4 regions of the Janthinobacterium sp. HH104 genome follow, and region 2 is predicted to be linked to each of the others. Evidence: predicted binding sites of a transcription regulator. Region 2 holds the regulator's gene; each other region holds the start of a gene.
The links. Region 2 encodes LexA, which represses DNA repair genes until DNA is damaged. Its sites were predicted from a motif close to ACTGTATNNNNATACAGT; they were not measured.
Positions count from the first base shown of each region.

Region 1 (5,497 bases), on a different contig from region 2:
GCTGGCAGCCAGTACAGACCGTGCTGATCCGCGGTTCCTACGGCACGGGCTTCAAGGCGCCAAGCATGCTGGAAATTGCTCAGCCACTGGTCAACGCCGGCTTTACCGCCAAGAAATTTGATTGCCCATACCCAGGCAACGCACTGTGCCGCGCGGAAGCAACGCAATACAACGCCGTGTCGCAAGGCAATCCGGATCTGCAATCGGAAAAGTCGAAACAGTTCACCCTGGGCTTCCGTGTCGAACCTAGCTCGGCCTTCTCGTTCGGCGCCGACCTGTGGGATGTGAAACTGCGCAATGCCGTGTCGGAAGTTTCCGAAGAGCAAGCATTTGCCGATCCGATCAAGTATGCGTCGAGCTTCGGAACTTATACCGAGCCATCGACCGGCATCACCTACTACTCGTTCAAGAAACTGTCGGTCAACATCGGCAAGAAGGAATACCGTGGTATCGACTGGGATCTGTCGGCCAACCACAAGTTCTCCTTCGGCAAGCTGACCGCCCAATTGAGCGGTACGCACATGTTGCACGCCAACTACACCAAAGCCGGTAGCGATAATATCTACACCAGCAACATGAACTTCTTCGGCGACACCAACGAAGTCACGTTCCGCAACCTGATGAAGCTGACGACGACCCTGGACACAGGCCGCCTGAGCAACACGGTAACGGTCAACTACCGTAACGGCTACACCGATGCAGCCGCTACCGTGTACAACCTGGCGACCCAGCAGGAAGAGAAAAACTTCCGCCTGCAAGTACCGTCGTACACGACGTTCGACTGGCAAGCACGTTTCGCCTTTGACAAGCAAACCACGATCCGCGCAGGTATCAAAAACCTGTTCGACCGTGCACCACCGCTGTCGCTGCGCGCTTCGTCGGGCCACCAGGTTGGTTTCGACCCACGCTACGCCGATCCAATGATGCGTTCGTTCTACGTCACCGGCAACTACAAGTTCTAATGTGACGTTTTGAATTAGCTTGTCCGAAAGCGCCTTGCACTTCACCGTGCAAGGCGCTTTTTTATGCCGAAACATATTGCGCAGACGAAAAAAAAGGAGCCGCAGCTCCTTTTTGTACCGGCATGACGGCTGTTACGCCGTCGCTTCGCCGCCCAAGGCTTCGACCACGTCGGCCATCAGCTTGCTCAGCTCGCCCGTCATCAGCATCACGTCGCCGTCGAAACGCTCTTCGTCGTTCTTCGTGCTCGATTCCGTTTCCTTGATCACGTCCAGCGGCTTGACGCTCTTGATGGCCAGCGACTCCGTCAGCACGAACGAGATCTTGTCGTTCCACGTCATGGCCAGACGCGTGCACTGCTTGCCGGCCGCGATGTGGCGGCGCACGTCGTCCGCTTCCAAGGTGTGGCGCACATAGCGCACGGTGGCCTTGCTTTCGCCCGTGGCGCGCAATTCCGTATCCATGTCGACCGTGAAGCCGGCAGGCGCGTCGTCCGCTTGCAGCCATTCCGTCATCACCGCTACGGGCGAACGCTGCACGCGCAGGCTTTCCAGCGGCAGTTTGTCGACGGCTTTCAACAGCAGCTTGATGACTTCATCGGCCTTCGCCGGGCTGGCCGCATCGATCACCAGCCAGCCATTGACGGGGTCGATCCACGTCCAGACGTTGCTGCGGATGCTGAAGGCGCGCGGCAGCAGCTCGTCGGCCACGCGTTCCTTCAATTCCTTCATGGCTTTCTTGCCAGGCGCAAAGCCTTGCGCTTCTTCCATCTCGGCGGCGCGGGCCTTGGCCACCTGGTTGATGACGGTCGCTGGCAGCAGTTTCTTTTCCGTGCCCAGCAGGATCAGCATCTGTTTGTTGACCACGTGGACCAGGCCGCCGTTCGGGCGTGGCGTATCCCAGCCCTGGCGCATCAGATCCATGCTGGTCGCCGGCGTAAATTTGTTCGAGGACAGCGCCTCTTCCAGTTGTTCTGGCGTGTAAGCCCACGGTGCGGGCAGGCGGTAAATCTGAAGATTCTTGAACCACATAGTTTTTGTCTTCCGTTTGTTTCAGTAGTGCCAGGGGAACGCCATTCTACACTTTCGACACGGGAATGCCGTCAAAAGCGCGGACTGGCGCGGTGTTGTTGCTGCGTGGGGAATGCCGCTACAGGGCGGGAAACAGCTCCGCCTGGGCCGGTGCCTGCCGCGTCACGATGGCCGGGTCCGACAAGGTCGAGATGCGCACGCCCAGCAGGCGGATTTTCTTGTCAAATGGCACGCGCCGCAAGCAATCGCGGCTGGCGCGCAGGATGGCGGCGGCGTCCGCCGTGGCGCTGGGCAGGGTGATGTCGCGCGTGACGGTGCTGAAATCTTCGAAGCGCAGCTTGATGCCCACCGTGCGCCCCGCCAGCGATTGCTTGTCGAGGTCGCCCGCCACGCGCGTGCACAGGCTTTCCAGTTTTTCCGACAGGGTGGCGCGGTCGCGCACCACCTGCAAGTCGCGCTCGAACGTCGTTTCGCGGCTGACGGACTTGGTTTCCCGGCTCGTCTGCACGGGCCTACCATCGATGCCCAGCGCCGCCTGGCGCAGCCAGCCCGTGTACAGGTCGCCAAACTGCGTACGCAGCATGGCCATGTCGGCCCGGGCCAGCTCGCCGATGGTGACAATGCCCAGCGCTTCCAACTTGGCCGTCGCTTTCGGACCGATACCATTGATCTTTTTCGCCGGCAAGGGCCACACGCGCGTTTCAATATCCTCCGGGTTCAGGATGGTCAGGCCGTCCGGTTTTTCCAGGTCGGAACAGATTTTCGCCAGCAATTTGTTGGGCGCCAGGCCGATCGAGCACGACAGGCCCGTCGCTTCGAACACGGCCGCCTTCAGGCGCGCCGCCATGGCCGGCGCCTGCTCGCCGTATTCGGTGAGATCAACATAGATTTCATCGATGCCCACGTTCTGGATGATGGGGCACAACTGGGCCACGGCCTGCTTGAAGCGCGCCGAATAGTCGCGGTAAGCCTCGAAATCGGCCGGCAGCAGGATGCTGTCGGGCGCCAGCTTGGCCGCCTTCATGATGCCCATGGCGGAAAACACGCCGAACACGCGCGCCGCATAGGTCGATGTGGTGACGACGCCGCGCCCCACGTAGTCGCGCATGCGCGCAAACTGCCGCGTGCCATCTTCCTGCAGCACGGGCTGCTGCAGACGCCCACCGCCGATGACGACGGCTTCGCCGCGCAATTCCGGATATTTCAACAGTTCCACGGAGGCAAAGAAGGCGTCCATGTCCAGATGCGCTATCCAGCGGCGGGCTGCGGGTGGCTCGGGAAGGGGGGAGGCAGATGTGGTCAAGGACACCTCGCGGCGGGATACTGTAGTTATATACAGTATCGCTGGAAATGCCCATGGATGCAAGTTGAAACGCACGCGCAAGGCGGTTGCTTTTCTCAATAGCAAGATTACAATCCTGACACAACTATTCAAAGGAGTCGCCTTGTCTATCGCCCATCACGCTGCGCGCCGCCGGTCCGCCTGGTTATCCATCCTGCCGGCCCTGCTGCTGTCCTCACTGGCGCCATCCGCGCTGGCCGCCGATGCCGCCACCGTCGCCACCATGTCGGCGCCCGTTGCCGCCAAGACCGCCTGGCAGGAAACGCGCCACGGCACGGTCGTCACGGACGACTACCGCTGGCTGCAAAAGAAAACCGATCCTGCCGTGATCGATTACCTGAATGCGGAAAACTCCTACACGGCCGCCGTCACGGCCCCGATCCAGCCGCTGGCCGACAAGGTGACTGCGGAAGTGAAGGGACGCATGCAGGAAGTAGACCTGTCCGTGCCTGCGCGCCAGGGCAATTTCTACTATTACACGCGCACGGAAGCGGGCAAGCAATACCCGATTCACTGCCGCCGTCCTGTCGGCAAGAACGGCGCCTACGATGCGCAGGCGACTGAGGAAATCCTGCTGGACCAGAATCAATTGGCCGAAGGCCACAAATTCTTTGCCGTACGTGCGTTTGCCATCAGCCCGAATGAACAGTTGCTGGCCTACACCACCGACACGACGGGTTTCCGCCAGTACGAACTGCATGTCAAGGATTTGAAGACGGGCAAGCTGCTGGGCGACACCATGCCGCGCGTGACCTCGCTGGCGTGGGCGGCGGACAACGCCACCCTGATGCTGACGCAGGAAGACGCCACCACCAAGCGCGCGGACCGCTTGTTCCGCCTGCCCCTGGGCGGCACCTTGCAGCAGGTCTACCACGAGCCAGTGGAACAGTTCGCCATCGGCGTGAGCCGCACCCGCGACCATCGCTACTTCGTGCTCACTGCGCGCAGCACGGATACGAGCGAAGTGCTGCTGCTGCCAACGAGCAAGCCGGAAGGCAGTTTCCAGTCCGTGCTGAAACGCGAAAAAGGCCACCGCTACGGCATCGAACACCGCGATGGACAGCTGTTTATTCTGACCAACAAAGAAGCGAAGAATTTCCGCGTCGTCAGCGCGCCGGTGACCGCCCCGCAGCCGAAGAACTGGAAGAGCGTCGTGCCGCACAACAAGGACGCCGTGATCCAGTCCATCGACGTCTTCCAGGGCTATCTGGTGGTGATGGAAAAAGCCCGCGCCCTGAACCGCGCCCGCATCCATGATTTCGCGCGGAAGAACTGGAAAACGGTGCAGTTCGACGACCCCGTCTACCTGGCCACGGCGGCCGGTACGCCGGAGTTTTCCGCCACGCAATTCCGCATGTCCTACCAGTCGCCCGTCACGCCGCCCACCGTCATCGACGTGAGCATGCAAGACGGCAAGCGCACGGTGCTCAAGCAGCAGGAAATCGTCGGCGGCTTTGATGGCAGCCGCTACACGACGCAGCGCCTGTGGGTCACAGCGCGCGATGGCGTGCAAGTGCCGCTGTGGGTCGTCTACAAGAAGGGCGTCAAGCTCGACGGTTCCGCGCCGCTGCTGCTGTATTCGTATGGTTCGTATGGCATCTCGACGGAAGCCAGTTTTTCCATCAGCCGCATCAGCCTGCTGGACCGTGGCGTCATCTATGCGCAAGCGCATATCCGCGGCGGCACGGACATGGGCGAAACGTGGCATGAAGACGGCATGCTGATGAAGAAGAAGAACACCTTCAATGACTTCATCGACAGCGCCGACTACCTGGTGCGTGAAAAATGGACGAGCCCGAACCGCCTGATCATCCAGGGCGGCAGCGCCGGCGGCTTGCTGATGGGCGCCGTCGTCAACATGCGTCCCGAGCTGTTCCACGCCGTGCACGCGGCCGTGCCCTTCGTCGACGTGATGAACACCATGATGGACGCCAGCCTGCCGCTGACGACGGGCGAGTACCTGGAATGGGGCGACCCGAACCAGAAGGCGGCCTACGACTACATGCTCAGCTACTCGCCATACGACAACATTGCGCGCAAGAATTACCCGGCCATGCTGGTGACGACGGGCCTGAACGACAGCCAGGTCATGTACTGGGAACCGGCAAAGTATGTGGCCAAGCTGCGCGCGTACAAGACGGACGGCAATCCCCTGCTGCTGAAA
Region 1 is NZ_LRIB01000028.1:256,605-262,101, forward strand. It holds gene JAB6_RS11905 (TonB-dependent receptor) at 1-962, shown strand, start outside; gene JAB6_RS11910 (recombination-associated protein RdgC) at 1,095-1,991, opposite strand; gene dinB (DNA polymerase IV) at 2,110-3,243, opposite strand; gene JAB6_RS11920 (S9 family peptidase) at 3,437-5,497, shown strand, end outside.
Region 1: the regulator LexA is predicted to act here: its motif matches at 3,314-3,331, upstream of dinB (DNA polymerase IV).

Region 2 (5,497 bases):
ACCGATGATGATCTCGGCCGTTCCCTTGTCCGGCGAGTCGGGGTTATACACCTCGTCGCGGTAAATGAACAGGATCACGTCGGCATCCTGCTCAATAGCGCCCGATTCGCGCAAGTCGGACATGACAGGACGTTTGTTCGGGCGTTGTTCCAGCGAGCGGTTCAGCTGGGACAGCGCGATCACGGGGCATCCGAGTTCTTTCGCCAGGCCTTTCAAGCCCCGCGAAATCTCGGAAATCTCCGTGGCGCGGTTGTCGCCCGGCGTATTGGCCGACATCAGTTGCAAGTAATCGACGATGATCAGGCCCAGCTTGCCGCATTGACGCGACAAGCGGCGCGAGCGGGCGCGCAATTCGATGGAATTGAGCGCCGGCGTTTCATCGATGTACAACTGCGCGTCGTTCATCTTTTGAATGGCGTTCGTCAGGCGCGGCCAGTCTTCGTCGTTCAGGCGGCCAGTACGCAAACGGTGCTGGTCGAGCTGTCCGACGGAGCCGAGCATACGCATGGCCAGCTGGGCGCCGCCCATCTCCATCGAGAACACGGCCACGGGCAAGCCGCTGTCGATGGCCACGTTTTCGCCGATGTTGACGGAAAACGCCGTCTTGCCCATCGAAGGACGGCCCGCCACGATTACCAGGTCGCCCGGCTGCAGACCCGAGGTCATGCGGTCGAGGTCGATGAAACCGGTGGGCACGCCCGTGATTTCACTCTGGTTGTCGCGGCTGTACAGTTCGTCGATACGCTCGACCACCTGCGTCAGCAGGGGCTGGATGGCGGTCCAGCCCTGGGCGCCGCGCGCGCCTTCTTCGGCAATGGCGAAAATCTTCGATTCGGCCTCGTCAAGCATCTGCTTGACTTCCTTGCCTTGCGGGCTGAAGGCCGTGCCGGAGATATCGTCGGCGACGGTGATGAGTTTACGCAGCACGCCGCGGTCGCGCACGATCTCGGCGTAACGCCGGATGTTCGCGGCCGATGGCGTGTTTTGCGCCATGGCATTCAGGTAAGCGAGTCCGCCCACGTCATCGGCCTTGCCGAGCTGGGTCAGGGTTTCAAAAACAGTAATGACATCGGCTGGCTTGGAAGCGTTAACCATCTTGACGATTTGCTCGAAGATGATGCGATGGTCATAGCGATAGAAATCCTCCGCATGCATGAAGTCGGCGATGCGGTCATATGCGGCATTGTCGCGCAGCAGACCACCGATGACGGATTGTTCTGCTTCGATCGAATGCGGCGGAATACGGAGGGAATCCAGTTGCGGATCAGAGGGGGCGTTCATGGCGCGAATTATACCCGCTTCGGCGTGATGGCAAAAATAAAGGGCTGAAATTGAGCGAAAAAAAGGCCACAAAAAAGCCGGGCGAACCCGGCTTTTCATAGTGCGGCAATGCTTGCGGGCCAGGCCCGCAGACAATTACGCGTTCGCGTCTGGAACGACAGCGATAACAACTTCCACGACCACGTCGGTGTGCAGAGCAACCGAAACGTTGTGCTCGCCAACGATCTTCAGCGGGCCGGTAGGCATGCGGATTTGTGCTTTTTCAACAGCAAAACCTTGCTTGGTCAGCGCTTCAGCGATGTCGAAGTTGGTGACGGAACCGAACAGACGGCCATCAACACCAGCTTTTTGAGCAACTTGAACGGTCAGGCCGCTCAGTTTTTCGCCCTGGGCTTGCGATGCGGCCAGTTTGGCGGCAGCAGCTTTTTCCAGTTCGGCGCGCTTGACTTCGAATTCAGCCACAGCGGTTGCCGTAGCACGACGTGCCAGGCGTTGCGGGATCAGGAAGTTACGTGCGTAACCGTCTTTGACTTTGACGACTTCGCCGAGGTTACCGACGTTAACAACTTTTTCTAACAGAATGATTTGCATAGTTCTTCTCCAGGAATATCTGACCGATTAAGCGTGGTGCAGATCGGTGTATGGCAGCAGCGCGAGGAAGCGAGCGCGCTTGATTGCGGTGTCAACTTGGCGCTGGTAGTGCGCTTTGGTACCGGTCAGGCGTGCTGGCATGATCTTGCCGTTTTCTTGGACGAAGTCTTTCAGCGTGTCGACGTCTTTGTAGTCGACTTGCTCAACGTGAGCTGCGGTGAAGCGGCAGAACTTCTTGCGTTTGAACAACGGGTTTTGCTGTTTGCGTTTTTCTTTAAGCTTGAGCTTATTTTTGTCGAACTTTTTACCGAATGCCATGTCAGGCTCCTGTATCTAAAATGCGCTAGTCAGAATTGACTGCACTAAAATCAATGATGTGAAACACCAAACTCTTGCTGTTGCGGCTCTTCCTGGCCAGGAAACCCGTGAACTGATATACCCCGCCCAAGCTTGCCTGACTGAACCTGCCTGAGATTTCGCCAGCGGCTAGCGCGGCAACATCAAACTCGGTCAAACGGGCAATCCCTGCTTCCATCTGCTGCGAACTGTGTTGCAATACTGCATTCACAATCGGCAGCCCTGCCGGGGTATAGCGCAATATTTCGCGCTCGGCAATGATGGCGGTTACTTGTAGCTGGTTCAGCGCACGATCCTGGTCAAGAATTAAGCTGCTGCTGCGGCTGGAGCGGCTGCTGGTGCTTCGGTGCGGTGGCTTTTGGCCGCGTCTTCGCGTTGTACCGATTTCATCATCGGCGAAGGAGCTGTTTCAGCTTTCTTCATTTTAACGGTCAGGTGACGCAACACGGCATCATTGAATTTGAATGCTGTTTCCAACTCGACCAGGGTCTCGTTGTCGCATTCGATGTTCAGGCAGATGTAGTGTGCTTTAGGCAGCTTTTGGATCGAGTAAGCCATTTGACGGCGGCCCCAATCTTCCACGCGGTGAACCGAACCGCCGCGGGTGGTTACGCTGGCTTTGTAGCGTTCGATCATCGCGGGCACTTGCTCGCTTTGGTCCGGATGGACGATAAAGACTATTTCATAATGACGCATGCAAACTCCTTCAGGTCGGATTGATAATCGCCCACCCCGGCGTCAAGACGGGTGTGGGAAGGTCAGCCGAAGATTATAACCGCCTTTTGCAAACGTTTCAATCATTCCTTCCACAAGCGCCCGAAAAACCCGTGCGCCGCCGTGCTTTCCGGCCGTGGACAAGTATTTCTTGCGAAATTCGCCCAAAACACGGAAATCCCCTTGCATAGTGGGCGATACTGTACAAAAATACAGACTGTTCATATAGACAGCATTTTAGTATGCACCCACCGCTCATGATCAAGCTGACAGCACGACAAGAACAAATCCTGAACCTGATCAAGGACGCGATTGAAAACACGGGCTTTCCTCCCACCCGTGCCGAAATCGCCAATGAACTGGGTTTCAAATCGGCCAATGCGGCCGAAGAGCATTTGCAGGCCCTGGCCCGCAAGGGCGCGATCGAGATTTCGCCCGGCACCTCGCGCGGCATCCGCCTGATCGGTGCGGCCGCCGAAGCGCCGCCGTCGAAAGTGCCGGCAGCCCTGCTGATGTCGCTGCCCCTGATCGGCCGGGTGGCGGCCGGTTCGCCCATCCTGGCCCAGGAAAACCTGGAAGCGAGCTACAACGTGGACCCGGCCCTGTTCTCGGCCAAGCCCGATTTCCTGCTGAAGGTGCGCGGCTGGTCCATGCGCGACGCCGGCATCATGGATGGCGACTTGCTGGCCGTGAAAAAAGTCGACAGCGCCAAGAATGGCCAGATCGTCGTCGCCCGCATCGGCGACGAAGTCACCGTCAAGCGCTACAAGAAGACGGGCTCCGTCATCGAACTGCTGCCGGAAAATCCGGACTTCAAGGTGATTACAGTGTCGCCCGAAGACGAGTTTGCTTTGGAAGGTTTGGCGGTAGGACTCATGCGCAGCTGGCATTAAGCTGCATGCTCAGACCCGCCGGGTCTGACCCCAGTTTTTAGTTTGCCTCACAACTGGCACATGGCCTAATCACCAACACCGCTCTCAGCCCTCCAACGCTCCTCGGAAATCCTCAAGCAGATCCGCCTCGTCCTCAATACCGACGGACACGCGGATCAGCGATTCGGCGATGCCCATGCTGGCGCGGCGCTCGGCACCCATCTCGTAGAAAATCGTGTGGGCGACGGGAATGACCAGGGTGCGCGTGTCGCCGAGGTTGCTGGCGGGAATGGCAAGATTGAGACGATTGAGGAAATCGAAGCAGTCGATGCCATCTTTCAGCTCAAAGCTGAACAACGAGCCATAGCTGCGGAACAAGTCGGTGGCCAGCGCATGCTGCGGGTGCGACGCCAGGCCAGGATAATGCACGGCAGCCACTCTCGGGTCGGCCTGCAGCATGTTGGCCAGCGCCAGGGCGTTCGAGCAGGTGCGGTCCATGCGCAAGGCCATGGTTTCCGCGCCGACGGCGATATGATGCGCAGCTTCCGGCCCCAGCGAGGCGCCGAAGTCGCGCAAAGCCTTGGCACGGATTTGCGCGATGCCCCACTGCGCGGGCGCCGCCTTCTTGTAATTCTCGAAAATGTTCGGATACTGCGTCCAGTCGAACACGCCCGTGTCCGTCAAGCTGCCGCCCAGGGCATTGCCGTGGCCGCCGATGGATTTCGTCAAGGCATTGACCACCAGGCCCGCGCCCACAGCTTTCGGGCGGAACAGATATGGCGTCGTCATCGTGTTGTCGACGATGTACAAGATGCCCTTCTCGTGGCACAAGTCGCCGATTTTCTTCAGGTCAGCGATCTGCGTGCGCGGATTGGCGATGGTTTCCACAAACACGATGCGCGTGGCCGGCGTGATGGCCGCAGCCACATTGGCCACCTCGGTGGCGTCGACGAATGACACGCCGATGCCCTGCCCCGTCACCGTTTGCCACAAGCTGTTGGTGTTGCCAAACAAAAAGGCCGACGACACGACATGGTCGCCCGCGCGCAGCAACGATTGCACCACGGCGCCGATGGCGCCCATGCCGGTGGCGAAGCACAAAGTCGCCACGCCGTCTTCCATCTTGTTGACCTTGTCTTCCAGCGCGGAGACGGTCGGGTTGCCTTGGCGGCCATAACGGAAGCCCGGCTCCTTGCCCTGGAACACGGACGCGAGCTGGCGCGCATCGGCGTAACCGAAGGCAACGGAAGTGTGCACGGGCTTGTGCAGCGAGCCGTGCTCGATGCCCTTGCGGCGGTCGTTGTGCAGGATGGTGGTGGTGAAGCCGTAGGTTTTTTTGTTGGTCATGGTGGAAGTTCCAAATACTCGTCTTGCCGCTTAACCCAAGGCAAGTGCTGGGGTCAGACCTGAAGGTCCGACCCCAAAAAAAGCCCGGCATCGGCCGGGCAGGTACTTATGCTTCCGTTGTCGCCAGGTTCAGGTTCAGCTGGGAACGGGGCGTATCTTCGGGCGCTGCCGCCTTCGGATGGTGGCGCGCATATTCCAGGCGGTCCAGGTATTCCTGCGACACGTCGCCCGTCACGTACACGCCATCGAAGCACGATGCCTCGAAGTTCGTCAGGGCCGGGTTGACGTCGGCGATCGCCTGCTTCAGCGCGCCGATATCCTGGTACACGAGGTAG
Region 2 is NZ_LRIB01000035.1:182,420-187,916, reverse strand. It holds gene JAB6_RS15745 (replicative DNA helicase) at 1-1,281, opposite strand, end outside; gene rplI (50S ribosomal protein L9) at 1,417-1,872, opposite strand; gene rpsR (30S ribosomal protein S18) at 1,900-2,190, opposite strand; gene priB (primosomal replication protein N) at 2,216-2,515, opposite strand; gene rpsF (30S ribosomal protein S6) at 2,536-2,925, opposite strand; gene lexA (transcriptional repressor LexA) at 3,201-3,836, shown strand; gene JAB6_RS15715 (cystathionine gamma-synthase family protein) at 3,921-5,162, opposite strand; gene purF (amidophosphoribosyltransferase) at 5,269-5,497, opposite strand, start outside.

Region 3 (5,497 bases), 140 kb from region 2:
GACGGGGCATGCCGGGCAAGCCGGGCGGCAAGTCCGGCTGCGCGTTTTTTGCGCCGGCCTTGGCCGGCAGCGGCAGCCACTGGTTGGCCGCTTCGGGGCGGTAATCGGCGCGCGGCGCGGCCTGCAAGACATTGTCCGTGCCCAGGCGCGCCACCAGCAATTCCAGCAGGCGCTGGCGTTCCTGCGGCGTGCCGCCCGGCTCGGGAAACAGGCTGTCGCTGGGCGGCGCCATCGGCTGCACCTGCAGCGCTTCCAGGGTCAGGCCGATCACGGGCGCCTCCAGCACCAGCTGCGCCAGGCGCTCCTGGAGCAGGCGCACCAGGTGCTCGTCGCGCCACACGGCCTCGCCCAGCGCCAGGTCGATGACGGTGGGCGGGCGCGCCACCCTGCCCCGTTCGTGCGCCAGCAGCAATTGAATGCGCTCGACGGCAAATTGCCGCGCGCACAGCCAGCCCGTCATTTGCAGCAGCAGGCGGCGCGCGCCGAACAGCAGCGCGTCCGCGTGCTCCACGCGGTCGAACAATTCCAGGTTGGCGCGGAACGTGGGCGGCGCTTCGAGCCACACGAACAATTCCGTGCTGTGGCCATGCGCATCGTCGAGCATATCGAGCAAGGCTGCGCCGCAACGGCGCTGCAAGCCGGGCCGGGGCAAGTGGCGCAGTTGCCCCAGGGTGCGGCAGCCGATGCCCTCGAACCAGTCGAGGTAAGGGCGCGCGGGCGGCAGCAAGGCGCACGGCAGGCCGTCGAGGCGGCGGGTGAGACTGGCCATGCCCAGCACGCGGCGCCGGCGCGTAGCGGCGCGCGCCAGCAGCCAGGCGCCGCGCGCCGTGGGTGCGCACGATAACTGGGCCGTGTAGCCGAGCGCGCGCAAGCTGGCCTCGATGTGCCGGCACAGGGCGCGCACGCCGCCGAACAGGCGCAAGCTGGCGCCCGCATCGACCAGCAGGGTCGCTTCCTCGCCCTGCGCCACCAGCGGTGAATATTGCAGCAGCGCCAGCGCCACCGCTTGCAAGGCTTGCGCTTCCAGTTCAGGCGAGCGCTCGTGCAGGCGCGCCTGCGGCGCCAGCATCAGCGCACCGGCGCGGCGCATGCCCGGCTTGATGCCGGCCGCCCGCGCCAGCGGCGACACGGCCATCACTTGCTCCTGCTCCAGCACTACGCCCAGGCTGTCAGCCGACCAGCGCGGGCAAAACACTTCGAACGGGAGCCGGGGCAGGCACAGGCCGATCCAGAGTCGCATGGCGTCGCAATAATGAAGGAGGTTGCAGGGGCAGGAACAGGGGCGCGTCGCGCTGCGGTCCCCGGCGCTTGATGAAGCCGATCTCGATACCGCCGGCGGCCGGGCGCACGGACAGGCGCAGCGGCGCCGGCGACGCATCCTGGGCGGCGTGCAGCGGGCGCAGCATGCAGAACAGGGTGTTGCCGCTTTGCGCGGCCAGGTGCAGGCGGCGCAGGCTGTCGGCGCGCACGTGCGGCTGCCAGAACAGCAAGGCGCCGCAGGTACCACTGCGCAAGATGTTTTCCGCCGCCCACAAGGCATCCTTGCTGCCGGCGCTTTTGAGCCACAGCAGTTGCGATGGCGCCAGTCCCTGCGCGGCCAGGGCCAGCGCCTGCGGCGGATGGGGCGGCTGCAACAGCACGATGGGCAAGCCCGGCAGTTGCGCCAACGCGGGGGCCAGCAGCCGCAATTCGCCGCTGCCCGGCTGCTGCACCAGCAGATCGATCAGGCTGCCGCTGGGCCAGCCGCCGCCGGACAGCTGCGCGGACAGGGCGGCAAAGCCCGTGTCCAGGCAGCGCGTGGCGCCCTGCCCCAGCTGCGATGCACGCCACAAGGACGGGTGCAAGGCTTCCGGCGAGGCCATCAATTGAGAATGTTGCATCATTGGATAGATAGATGAATACTGTATGCATATACAGTACTATCCAGCTCCACTTTTGGCAAGGTTTATCTGACTGCCGCTACCGCCGGGGCCGCTCCGCCATGTCCGAAAAACCCCGTTTTCGGCATCGATTGCTGTACCATAAGCACTCTCCTTACCGGTTGGCAACGTACCAGCCGGCTTCCTCCGTCCATAAGGAAACGCATTTGACCACCATCCAAATCATCAGCGCCATCGTCTTCGGCCTTGCGCTCATCCACACCTTTGCCGCCAAGTCGTTTGAAACCTTGTCGCGGCGCCATCCCCGCCATGCGGGCCTGCTGCACTTGCTGGGCGAAGTCGAAGTCGTGTTCGGCTTCTGGGCCTTTATCCTGATCCTCATCATGGCCTTTGTCTCGGGCAGCGATGCGGCCATCGAGTATGCCGAGTCGCGCCATTACACGGAGCCCCTGTTCGTCTTTGTCGTCATGGTCGTGGCCGCCTCGCGCCCTGTGCTCGACGCCGTGCAGCGCCTGTTGAAAAGCGTGGCGCGCGTGATGCCGCTGCGCACGGAACTGGGCCTCGTCTGGCTGGGCCTGGCGCTCGTACCCCTGACGGGCTCATTGATCACGGAACCGGCCGCCATGACCCTGGCCGCGCTGATGCTGGCGCCGCAAATCTTCCGCCCTGGCATCCCTGAATGGCTGAAATACGGCGCGCTGGGCGTGCTCTTCGTCAACGTTTCCATCGGCGGCACCCTGACTTCGTACGCGGCGCCGCCCGTGCTGATGGTGGCCACCACGTGGAACTGGGACAGCGCCTACATGGCCAGCCATTTCGGCTGGAAGGCCGCCATCGCCGTACTCGTCAACGCCACGGGCGTGAGCATATTGCTGCGCAAATACCTGCACAGCAACACTTCCGACATCAAGCCGAAGGCCGGCGATGTGGAAGCGCCAAAAGTGCCGCTGGCCGTCAGCCTCGTGCACATGATCGTGCTGGCCGGCGTGGTGACCCTGGCGCACCATCCCGTGCTGTTCATCGGCCTGTTCCTGTTCTTCCTCGGCTTCGTGCAGGCGTACGAGCGCTATCAAAGCCCGCTGATCCTCAAGGAAGGCTTGCTGGTCGGCTTCTTCCTGGGCGGCCTGGTGGTACTGGGCGGCATGCAGCAATGGTGGCTGCAACCCATCGTCTCGAGCCTGAAGCCGCTGGCCCTGTTCTTCGGCGCCCTGGGCTTGACGGCCATTACCGACAATGCGGCCCTCACTTACCTCGGTTCGCTGATCGTCGGCATGACGGACGAAGCAAAATACATGCTGATGGCCGGCGCCGTGGCCGGTGGCGGCCTGACCGTCATCGCCAATGCGCCGAACCCGGCCGGCGTGGCCCTGCTGCGCCGCGGCTTCAAGGATGAATCGATCGGCGCCGTCGGCCTGCTGGCCGGCGCCCTGCTGCCGACGGCCGTGGCGGCCTTGGCCTTCCTCGCTTTGTAACGCTACTCACGGGGCGGCTGCCGGCCGCCCCCTGCTTCCTCAATTTCCTCCTCAGTTACCCTCATACACGAGAAAATGCAGCCGGTCATAGAACAGGCTGTAGGCATAGTCGAACGTGCCCACGCTGCGAAAGCCCTTGTGCAGATACACTTGCAGCGCTTCGCTCTTTTCCCACACCGTCAGAGTGATGCGCGCGCAGCCCTTGCGGCTGGCCAGGTCGCGGATTTCATGGAACATTTGCCTGAATAAACCCTGGCCCCGGTATTTCTCGTCGATGGCCAGGCTGCTGACGAAACAGTCGTCGGCATGCGCATGCGCGAGCACGAATTCATCATACGCATCGTCGAGCGCCTTCATGTCGTCACGGTAATAGGAGACGGCGCCGCAGGCCTGGAACTCGTCCATCGTCGCGGCCGTGAAAAAGCCGATGAAACGCCCGTCCTCGTCATGCAGGCCGTGGATGTGCGCCAGATACGGGTCGATGTTTTGCCGCCGCTGCAATTCGACGAATTGCAGATTCAATTTATTACCGAACGAGCAGTATTCGAGGTAGCTGGTGGCAAACAGCAGCTTCGCCATGCGGTTCTTCGTCTCGTCGTCCAGCAGTTCGCCCGGCACCAGCGTGAGCGGTGCATGCGACAGCAAATCCGCCTGCGCCTCGTCACCTGGCGGGGCGGCATCGCTGGCGGCCGGCATGCGGCTGCCGTGGCGGCCGACGGTCGGGCGCCAGAAAGCACCGGCGGCAATATGCTGCGAACGGTGGGCCAGCAGGTAGCGGCAAAAGACGCTATTCACGCGGTCGAGCTGCGGGTCGTCCGACAGCACCGAGTAATAGTGGAAATGGTCGATGTCGGCACGCAGCTGAGCCGCATAGGCCATACGCGGCACTTCCTCGATATCGAACACATCGACGATGTCGGGCAGGATCAAAGGATCGTCAAGCTGCCAGCCGATCTCGTCGAGCCGCGCCACGCAACGCGCATACGCGCGCCGTTCCTCGTCGCTCAAGGGAATGTGCATGTCGGTAATGATATCGTCCAGCAAGCGCATGCCGCGGATGCCGCCCGCCACCGCTTCCCGCGCACCGTCATACAGCACGCAATAGCGCTGGTAGAACTCGGCATGGCTGAGCACGGTCACGCCCAGGTTCTTCTTCCATTCCGCATAGAACTGGCCAAACAGCTGCGCCTCGAATTGCGGGCAGGAACGGGGAATCTGCGCGTCGATGCCCGCATAGGCGAGGTTCACATTGCGCTGGATCACGCGCAGCGCGGCATCGTTCTTCTTGGCGATCAGCATGCCCGTTTCATCGAGAAACAGATTCATCCAGCTGACATGCCGGCGCTCTTCGCTGCCATCCTCCTTGCGCTGGAAATAATCGGGCACTTCCGGCTTCATCAGGAAAATCGTCGCCGGATTATGCGGGATCGTATCGACATCCATATACATGCCCCCGTATTCGCACATGATGAGGATGCGGAAGTAATCGGACAAGGTGGCGAAGTAGCGCTGCGTATGCAGGATATCGAGGATATCGAAGCGGGCCGGCGCGAAATCGAGCGCCAGCGCGCGCAGCGAGTTGATATGCAGGGTCGTGCCGCCGATCGCGTAGCGGCCTATCGTGTAGCGCCCGGCGCCGCCCGTGGGGCTGAAGCGCTCGTCATTGCGCAGCTGCTGCGCATCCCATACCCACAGGATGGAGACATATGGCGCGCCGCCGTTGCGCCGCACCTCTTCCAGCGCCGCGCCCCACTGCCCGATCGCTTCGGCTGCGATGGCCGGCAATGGGCCGCCCATCCAGATGCGGTGCAGGTAGCGCTCGTCGTCGCCGAGCGCGCGCGTGGGAATGCAGCTGAGCGAGGAACAGCTTGCCGCGTTGAAATGGTTGAAGTTCAGGGCGACGAAGCTGCGCAGGGCGGCGATGCCCGTCTGGTGCTCCACGGCCAGTTGCTCCAGGTCGCTGCCGGCCGGCCGGACATCGGCCAGGGTGATGTAATCGAGTTTCAGCCGGTTGATGCGGAACTCGTATTCGAGGTTGAAAATCTTTGCTTGATCGTGTTTCGAGGCCAGGTCATCTATTTTCATGGGCGCACCATTTTCCGCAGGAGAGTGTCAATAAACTTCGCAGGAGGTAAAGCAAGGTCG
Region 3 is NZ_LRIB01000035.1:46,806-52,302, reverse strand. It holds gene JAB6_RS15155 (DNA polymerase Y family protein) at 1-1,240, opposite strand, end outside; gene imuA (translesion DNA synthesis-associated protein ImuA) at 1,170-1,880, opposite strand; gene JAB6_RS15145 (putative Na+/H+ antiporter) at 2,087-3,352, shown strand; gene JAB6_RS15140 (GNAT family N-acetyltransferase) at 3,404-5,437, opposite strand.
Region 3: the regulator LexA is predicted to act here: its motif matches at 1,901-1,918, upstream of imuA (translesion DNA synthesis-associated protein ImuA).

Region 4 (5,497 bases), on a different contig from region 2:
GTTGACGGCGCCCGTCTGCACACGCGTGACCGTGCCGGCCAGCTGGTTGCGGGCGGAAAAGCGTGCGCCTTCGCTGTCGGCCACGAGGATGATGGACGAAGCCTTGATCAGCGCAAACGCTTCCGCGCCCGGCACCAGGCCCAGGCTTGCGCTGCTGCCCTGCGTGACGATGGCAACGATGTGCTGGCCGCCGGGCAATTCCAGGGTGACTTCGTCGTTGACGGCGCCCTGTTTCAGTTCGGCCACCTTGCCCAGGAATTGATTACGTGCCGTCGTTTTCATGGCCATTCTCCGTATGAGTAAAAGATCGTCGGCGATGCCTTCGGCCTGGCTGCCCAGCTGGCGCAGGTAGCGCGCATGCTCGCGCTCGATGATGCGGAAATTGTCGACCAGCTGGCGCCCCCGTTGCGTCAGCCGCGTGCCGCCGCCGCCCTTGCCGCCCGTCAGGCGCTCGACCAGCGGTTCGCCGGCCAGATTGTTCATCGCGTCGATGGCGTCCCAGGCCGCCTTGTAGCTCATCTTGACGAGCTTGGCCGCCTGCGTGATAGAACCGCATTCGGCGATGGCGCCCAGCAATTCCACCCTGCCGGCGCCGCCCAGGTTTTCTCCGCCCACCGTCATCCATAGCGAGCCTTGCAAGCCGATTTTATCCAATGCGTTCACCCAATGCCATGTGGTCTTCCCTGTTATCGATCTGTCCGTCGCGCAAGTACAGCACGTGCTCGCCCAGGATGCGCGCATCTTCCGGATCGTGCGTGATCAGGATCATGGGCACGTCCAGGCGCTGTTGCCACTGGCTCAGTTCCAGGCGCATTTTGACACGCAGGGCCGGGTCGAGGGCGGCAAACGGCTCGTCGAGCAGCAGCGCGGACGGCTCGGCCACGAGCGCCCTCGCCAGCGCCACCCGTTGGCGCTGGCCTCCGGACAACTCGTCGGGGAACTGGTGCGCCAGTTCCTGCAAGTGGAAGGCGTCGAGCCAATGCTCGACCTTGGCCAACTTTTCGCGCGCGCGCGGATTGAACCAGCCGCGGCTCAGGCCAAAGCCCACGTTCTGGCGCACCGTCAGGTGCGGGAACAGCGCGTAATCCTGGAACAGGTAGGCGACATTGCGCTGCTGCGGCGGCAAATTGATGCCGGCGGCCGAGTCGAACAAGGTGCGCCCGTTCAGGCGGATATGGCCTTCGTCCGGCGTGAAGAGTCCGGCAATGGCTTTCAGGGTCATGCTCTTGCCGGCGCCGGACGGGCCATACATGGCGATGCGCTGGCTGCCGGACGTACATTGCACCTGCAGGTAGAAGCGGCGTTTGCCGGAGCGCAAGGTGGCGCGGATGTCGAGGTCGAGTTGCATGGGCGTCATCCTCAGCGTCCTTTGTGCGCGACGCGCCCGGGCGCCAGGCGGCCAGCCAACAGCAGCACCACGATGCAGACCACCGAGATGATCACGACCAGCGTATTGGCCACGTCGTCCTGGCCCGCCTGCACGGCTTCATACACGGCCACCGACAGGGTCTGTGTCTTGCCGGGAATGCTGCCGGCCACCATCAGGGTGGCGCCAAACTCGCCCAGCGCGCGCACGAATCCCAGCAGCACGCCGGCGAGGATGCCGCGCCAGGCCAGCGGTAACGTGACGCGAAAGAAAATCGCCATTTCCGAAATGCCCAGCACGCGGGCCGCCTGCTCGAGCTGGCCGTCGACGGCCTCGAAGGCGGCGCGCGTCGGCTTGAAGACGAGAGGGAAAGCGACCACGGTGGAAGCGATCACCGCGCCCTGCCACGTAAAAATCAGGTTGATGCCGAAGTTGTCCTGCAGCCAGATGCCCAAGGTACCGCGCCGGCCCAGCAATACCAGCAGGTAGTAGCCGAGTACGGTCGGCGGCATCACCATCGGCAGGGTCAACAGGGCGTCGAGCAGCTCGCGCCCGGGAAAACGCGTGCGCGCCAGCAGATAGCCCGTGCCGATGCCGAGCAACAAATTGAGCGCCGTGGCCCACGCCGCCACTTTGAGCGACAGGGCCAGCGCGGTCCAGCCGATATCCATGCGCGTTCGTTTGCTTTATGGCTTTTTAAAGCCGTACTTGGCCAGGATGGCTTGCGCCGGCGTCGTCTGCAAATAGCTGACGAAGCGCTTCGCTTCGGCCGCATTGCCGCTGCCCTTGATGGTGGCGATCGGGTACAGCACGGGCGCGTCCAGCGGCACCTCCATCGCCACGTTGACCTTGTCCTTCATGATGGCCGCGTCGGTGGCGTAGACAAAGCCCGCGTCGACTTCGCCGCGCGCCACGTAGTCGAGCGACTGGCGCACGTTCTGCGTGCCGATGGCTTTAGATTGCACGGCGTCCCACAGCTTCGCCTTCTTCAGTGCGCCTTCGGAATAACGGCCGACGGGCACGCTGGCCGGATTGGCGATGGCCACGCGGGTCACGCCCTTGTGCGTCAGGTCAGCCAGTCTCTTGATGCCCAGCTTGCTATCGTGCGGCACGATCAGCACCAGGCTGTTGCCGACGAAGTCCATGCGCTCGGCCGGCAAGACGAGGCCCTGCTTTTGCGCCGCATCCATGGTTTCCTGGTCGGCCGAGGCAAACACGTCCACGGGTGCGCCCTTGACGATCTGCTGCAGCAGCACGCCCGAAGCGGCGAAGTTCAGGGATACCTTGCTGCCCGGATACTGCGCCTCGTAGCTTTGCGCCGCCTCCTTGAATGCATTCGTCAGGCTGGCCGCGGCCGACACGACCACTTCACCGGCAAGGGCGGACGAGGCGGCGGTGGCGAAGAGGGCGGCGCCGAGCAGTGTGGCGAGGGAGGTGAGGCGCATGATCGTATCCTTGATGAGAAGAGAACCAGGTCCGTAATATACACCGATATATAGCGATCTGCCATCGCACAGGTCAAGCCAGCGCAAGCTGCATTCCCTGATATACTGTATATAAACACAGTATATTGAGGTGAGCCATGGAATTGACGGACAAGCTGGAAATCCTGGCCGACGCGGCCAAGTACGACGCGTCCTGCGCCAGCAGCGGCGCGCCCAAGCGCGATTCCATCGGCAAGGATGGCTTTGGTGCCACCTCGGGCATGGGCATTTGCCACAGCTACACGCCGGACGGGCGCTGCGTCTCGCTGCTGAAAGTGCTGCTGACGAATTACTGCCTGTACGACTGCCAGTACTGCGTCAACCGCCGCACGTCGAACGTGCCGCGCGCGCGCTTTACCGTGGCCGAAGTGGTGAAACTGACGAGCGACTTTTACCTGCGCAACTACATTGACGGCCTGTTCCTCAGTTCCGGCATCATCCAGTCGGCCGACTACACGATGGAGCAGCTGGTGCAGGTGGCGCGCGAGCTGCGCGAGGTGCACCAGTTCCGCGGCTACATCCATCTGAAAACCATTCCCGACGCCGATCCGGCCCTGATCGCGCAGGCGGGCCGCTATGCCGACCGGCTCAGCGTCAACATCGAACTGCCGACACAGGACAGCGTGCAAAAGCTGGCGCCGGAAAAGAGCGTGCATACGATCAAGCTGGCGATGGGGTCGATACGCCGCAAGCTCGACGAGAAAGCGGAAGAACCGCGCGCCCCCCGTTTCGCGCCGGCCGGGCAAAGCACGCAGATGATCGTCGGCGCCGATGCCAGCGACGACCAGCAGATCCTCTCCACGGCCGAGACCCTGTACGGCAGTTATAAACTCAAGCGCGTGTACTACTCGGCCTTCAGCCCGATCCCCGACAGTCCGAAAAGCGTGCCGCTGGCGCCGCCGCCGATGCTGCGCGAACACAGGTTGTACCAGGCCGATTTCCTGCTGCGCAGCTATGGTTTCCAGGCCAGCGAATTGCTGCCCGCCACGGGCGGCAACCTGGCGCTCGATATCGATCCGAAACTGGCGTGGGCGCTGGCGCACCGCGAACATTTTCCGCTGGACTTGAACCGCGCGGCGCAGCACATGATCGCCCGCGTGCCCGGCATCGGCCTGCGCAATGCCCAGCGCATCGTCGACCTGCGAAGGCTGCGGCAGGTGCGCTACGCCGATCTGTCGCGCCTGCGCTGCAGCATGAAGAAAATCGCTCCCTTCATCATCACGGCCGACTACTTTCCCGCGCGCGACACCACCGCCTCGGAACACCTGCGGCGTGCCATGGCGGAGGCGCCGCAGCAAATGAATCTGTGGCCGGAGCTGCAGGCCGCATGAGTACGGTGGTGCGGCTGGCGCAGTCGTTCGACGAGTGGCGCGCGGCGGCACGCGAACTGATCGCGCGTGGCGTGCCACCTGCCGACGTTGCCTGGCAGTGTCAACACGGTGAGGGCGACCTGTTTTCCGCCGCGCCGGATGCGACGGATACCAGTGCGCCACGGCTGCGCCTGCCCCGTCCCCTGGTGGAGCTGCTGCAGGCCGCCGCCTGCTTCAATGTGCCTGACCGTTGGGCCTTTTTGTACCAGGTGCTGTGGTGCTGGCAGCAGGGCCAGCACGACGTGATGTCGCCGGCCGACGCGGACGGCGCGCGCCTGCACGCCATGGTCAAGGCCGTGCACCGCGAGGAGCACGACATGCATGCGTATGTGCGCTTCCGCGAGCGGCCAGAATGCGAGGGCGCGCCCCGTTTTGTTGCCTGGTTCGAACCCGTGCACGAGGTGCTGCCGCAGGTGGCGCGCCACTTTGCCCGCCGCATGGGAGCTACCAGCTGGATGATCGCCACGCCCGCCGCCAGCATGCTGTGGGATGGCACGACCTTGCACGCGGGCCCCGCACTGATGCAAGGCGCGGCCGACATCGACGATGCGGGCGAAGCGCTATGGCTGACCTACTACCGCAGCATCTTCAATCCCGCGCGCGTGAATGCGGATTTGCTGCACAGCCATATCCCCTCGCGTTTCTGGAAAAACCTGCCGGAAGGCGCCATCGTGCCCGCCATGCTCAGCGGCGCCGCCAACGGCGAACGCCGCACGGGCCAGACGGCCAGCGTGGGCCAGCGCAGCGGCGCGGCCATGATCCCGATTGCCGCCGAGCGCGCCCAGCCGGCGCGCGAGGTAGCGACAAGCCTGGACCAGTGCCGCCGCTGCGAACTGTGGAAAAGCGCCACGCAAGCCGTGCCCGGCATTGGCCCGGCACAGGCGCGCATCATGCTTGTGGGCGAGCAGCCGGGCGACCAGGAAGACCTGGCGGGACTGCCGTTCGTGGGCCCGGCCGGCGCGCTGCTCGAGCAAGCCATGCAGGAAGCGGGCATGGCGCGTGACAGCATCTACCTGACCAATGCCGTCAAACATTTCAAGTGGGAACCACGCGGCAAGCGCCGCCTGCACAAGACCCCAGCCCAACGCGAGATCCTCGCCTGTCATGGCTGGCTGGAAGAAGAGATTGAGCGTGTCCAGCCACAGGTGATCGTGGCGCTGGGCAGCACGGCATTAAAATCCGTGCTGCAAGATGGCGCGGCGAGCATGACACCGCTGATCGGCACGCTGATCGAGCATGCGGGACGCTCGGTGATTACCGTATATCACCCGGCGTAT
Region 4 is NZ_LRIB01000033.1:70,244-75,740, forward strand. It holds gene JAB6_RS12990 (TOBE domain-containing protein) at 1-663, opposite strand, end outside; gene JAB6_RS12995 (sulfate/molybdate ABC transporter ATP-binding protein) at 647-1,348, opposite strand; gene modB (molybdate ABC transporter permease subunit) at 1,360-2,037, opposite strand; gene modA (molybdate ABC transporter substrate-binding protein) at 2,053-2,811, opposite strand; gene JAB6_RS13010 (putative DNA modification/repair radical SAM protein) at 2,949-4,181, shown strand; gene JAB6_RS13015 (UdgX family uracil-DNA binding protein) at 4,178-5,497, shown strand, end outside.
Region 4: the regulator LexA is predicted to act here: its motif matches at 2,916-2,933, upstream of JAB6_RS13010 (putative DNA modification/repair radical SAM protein).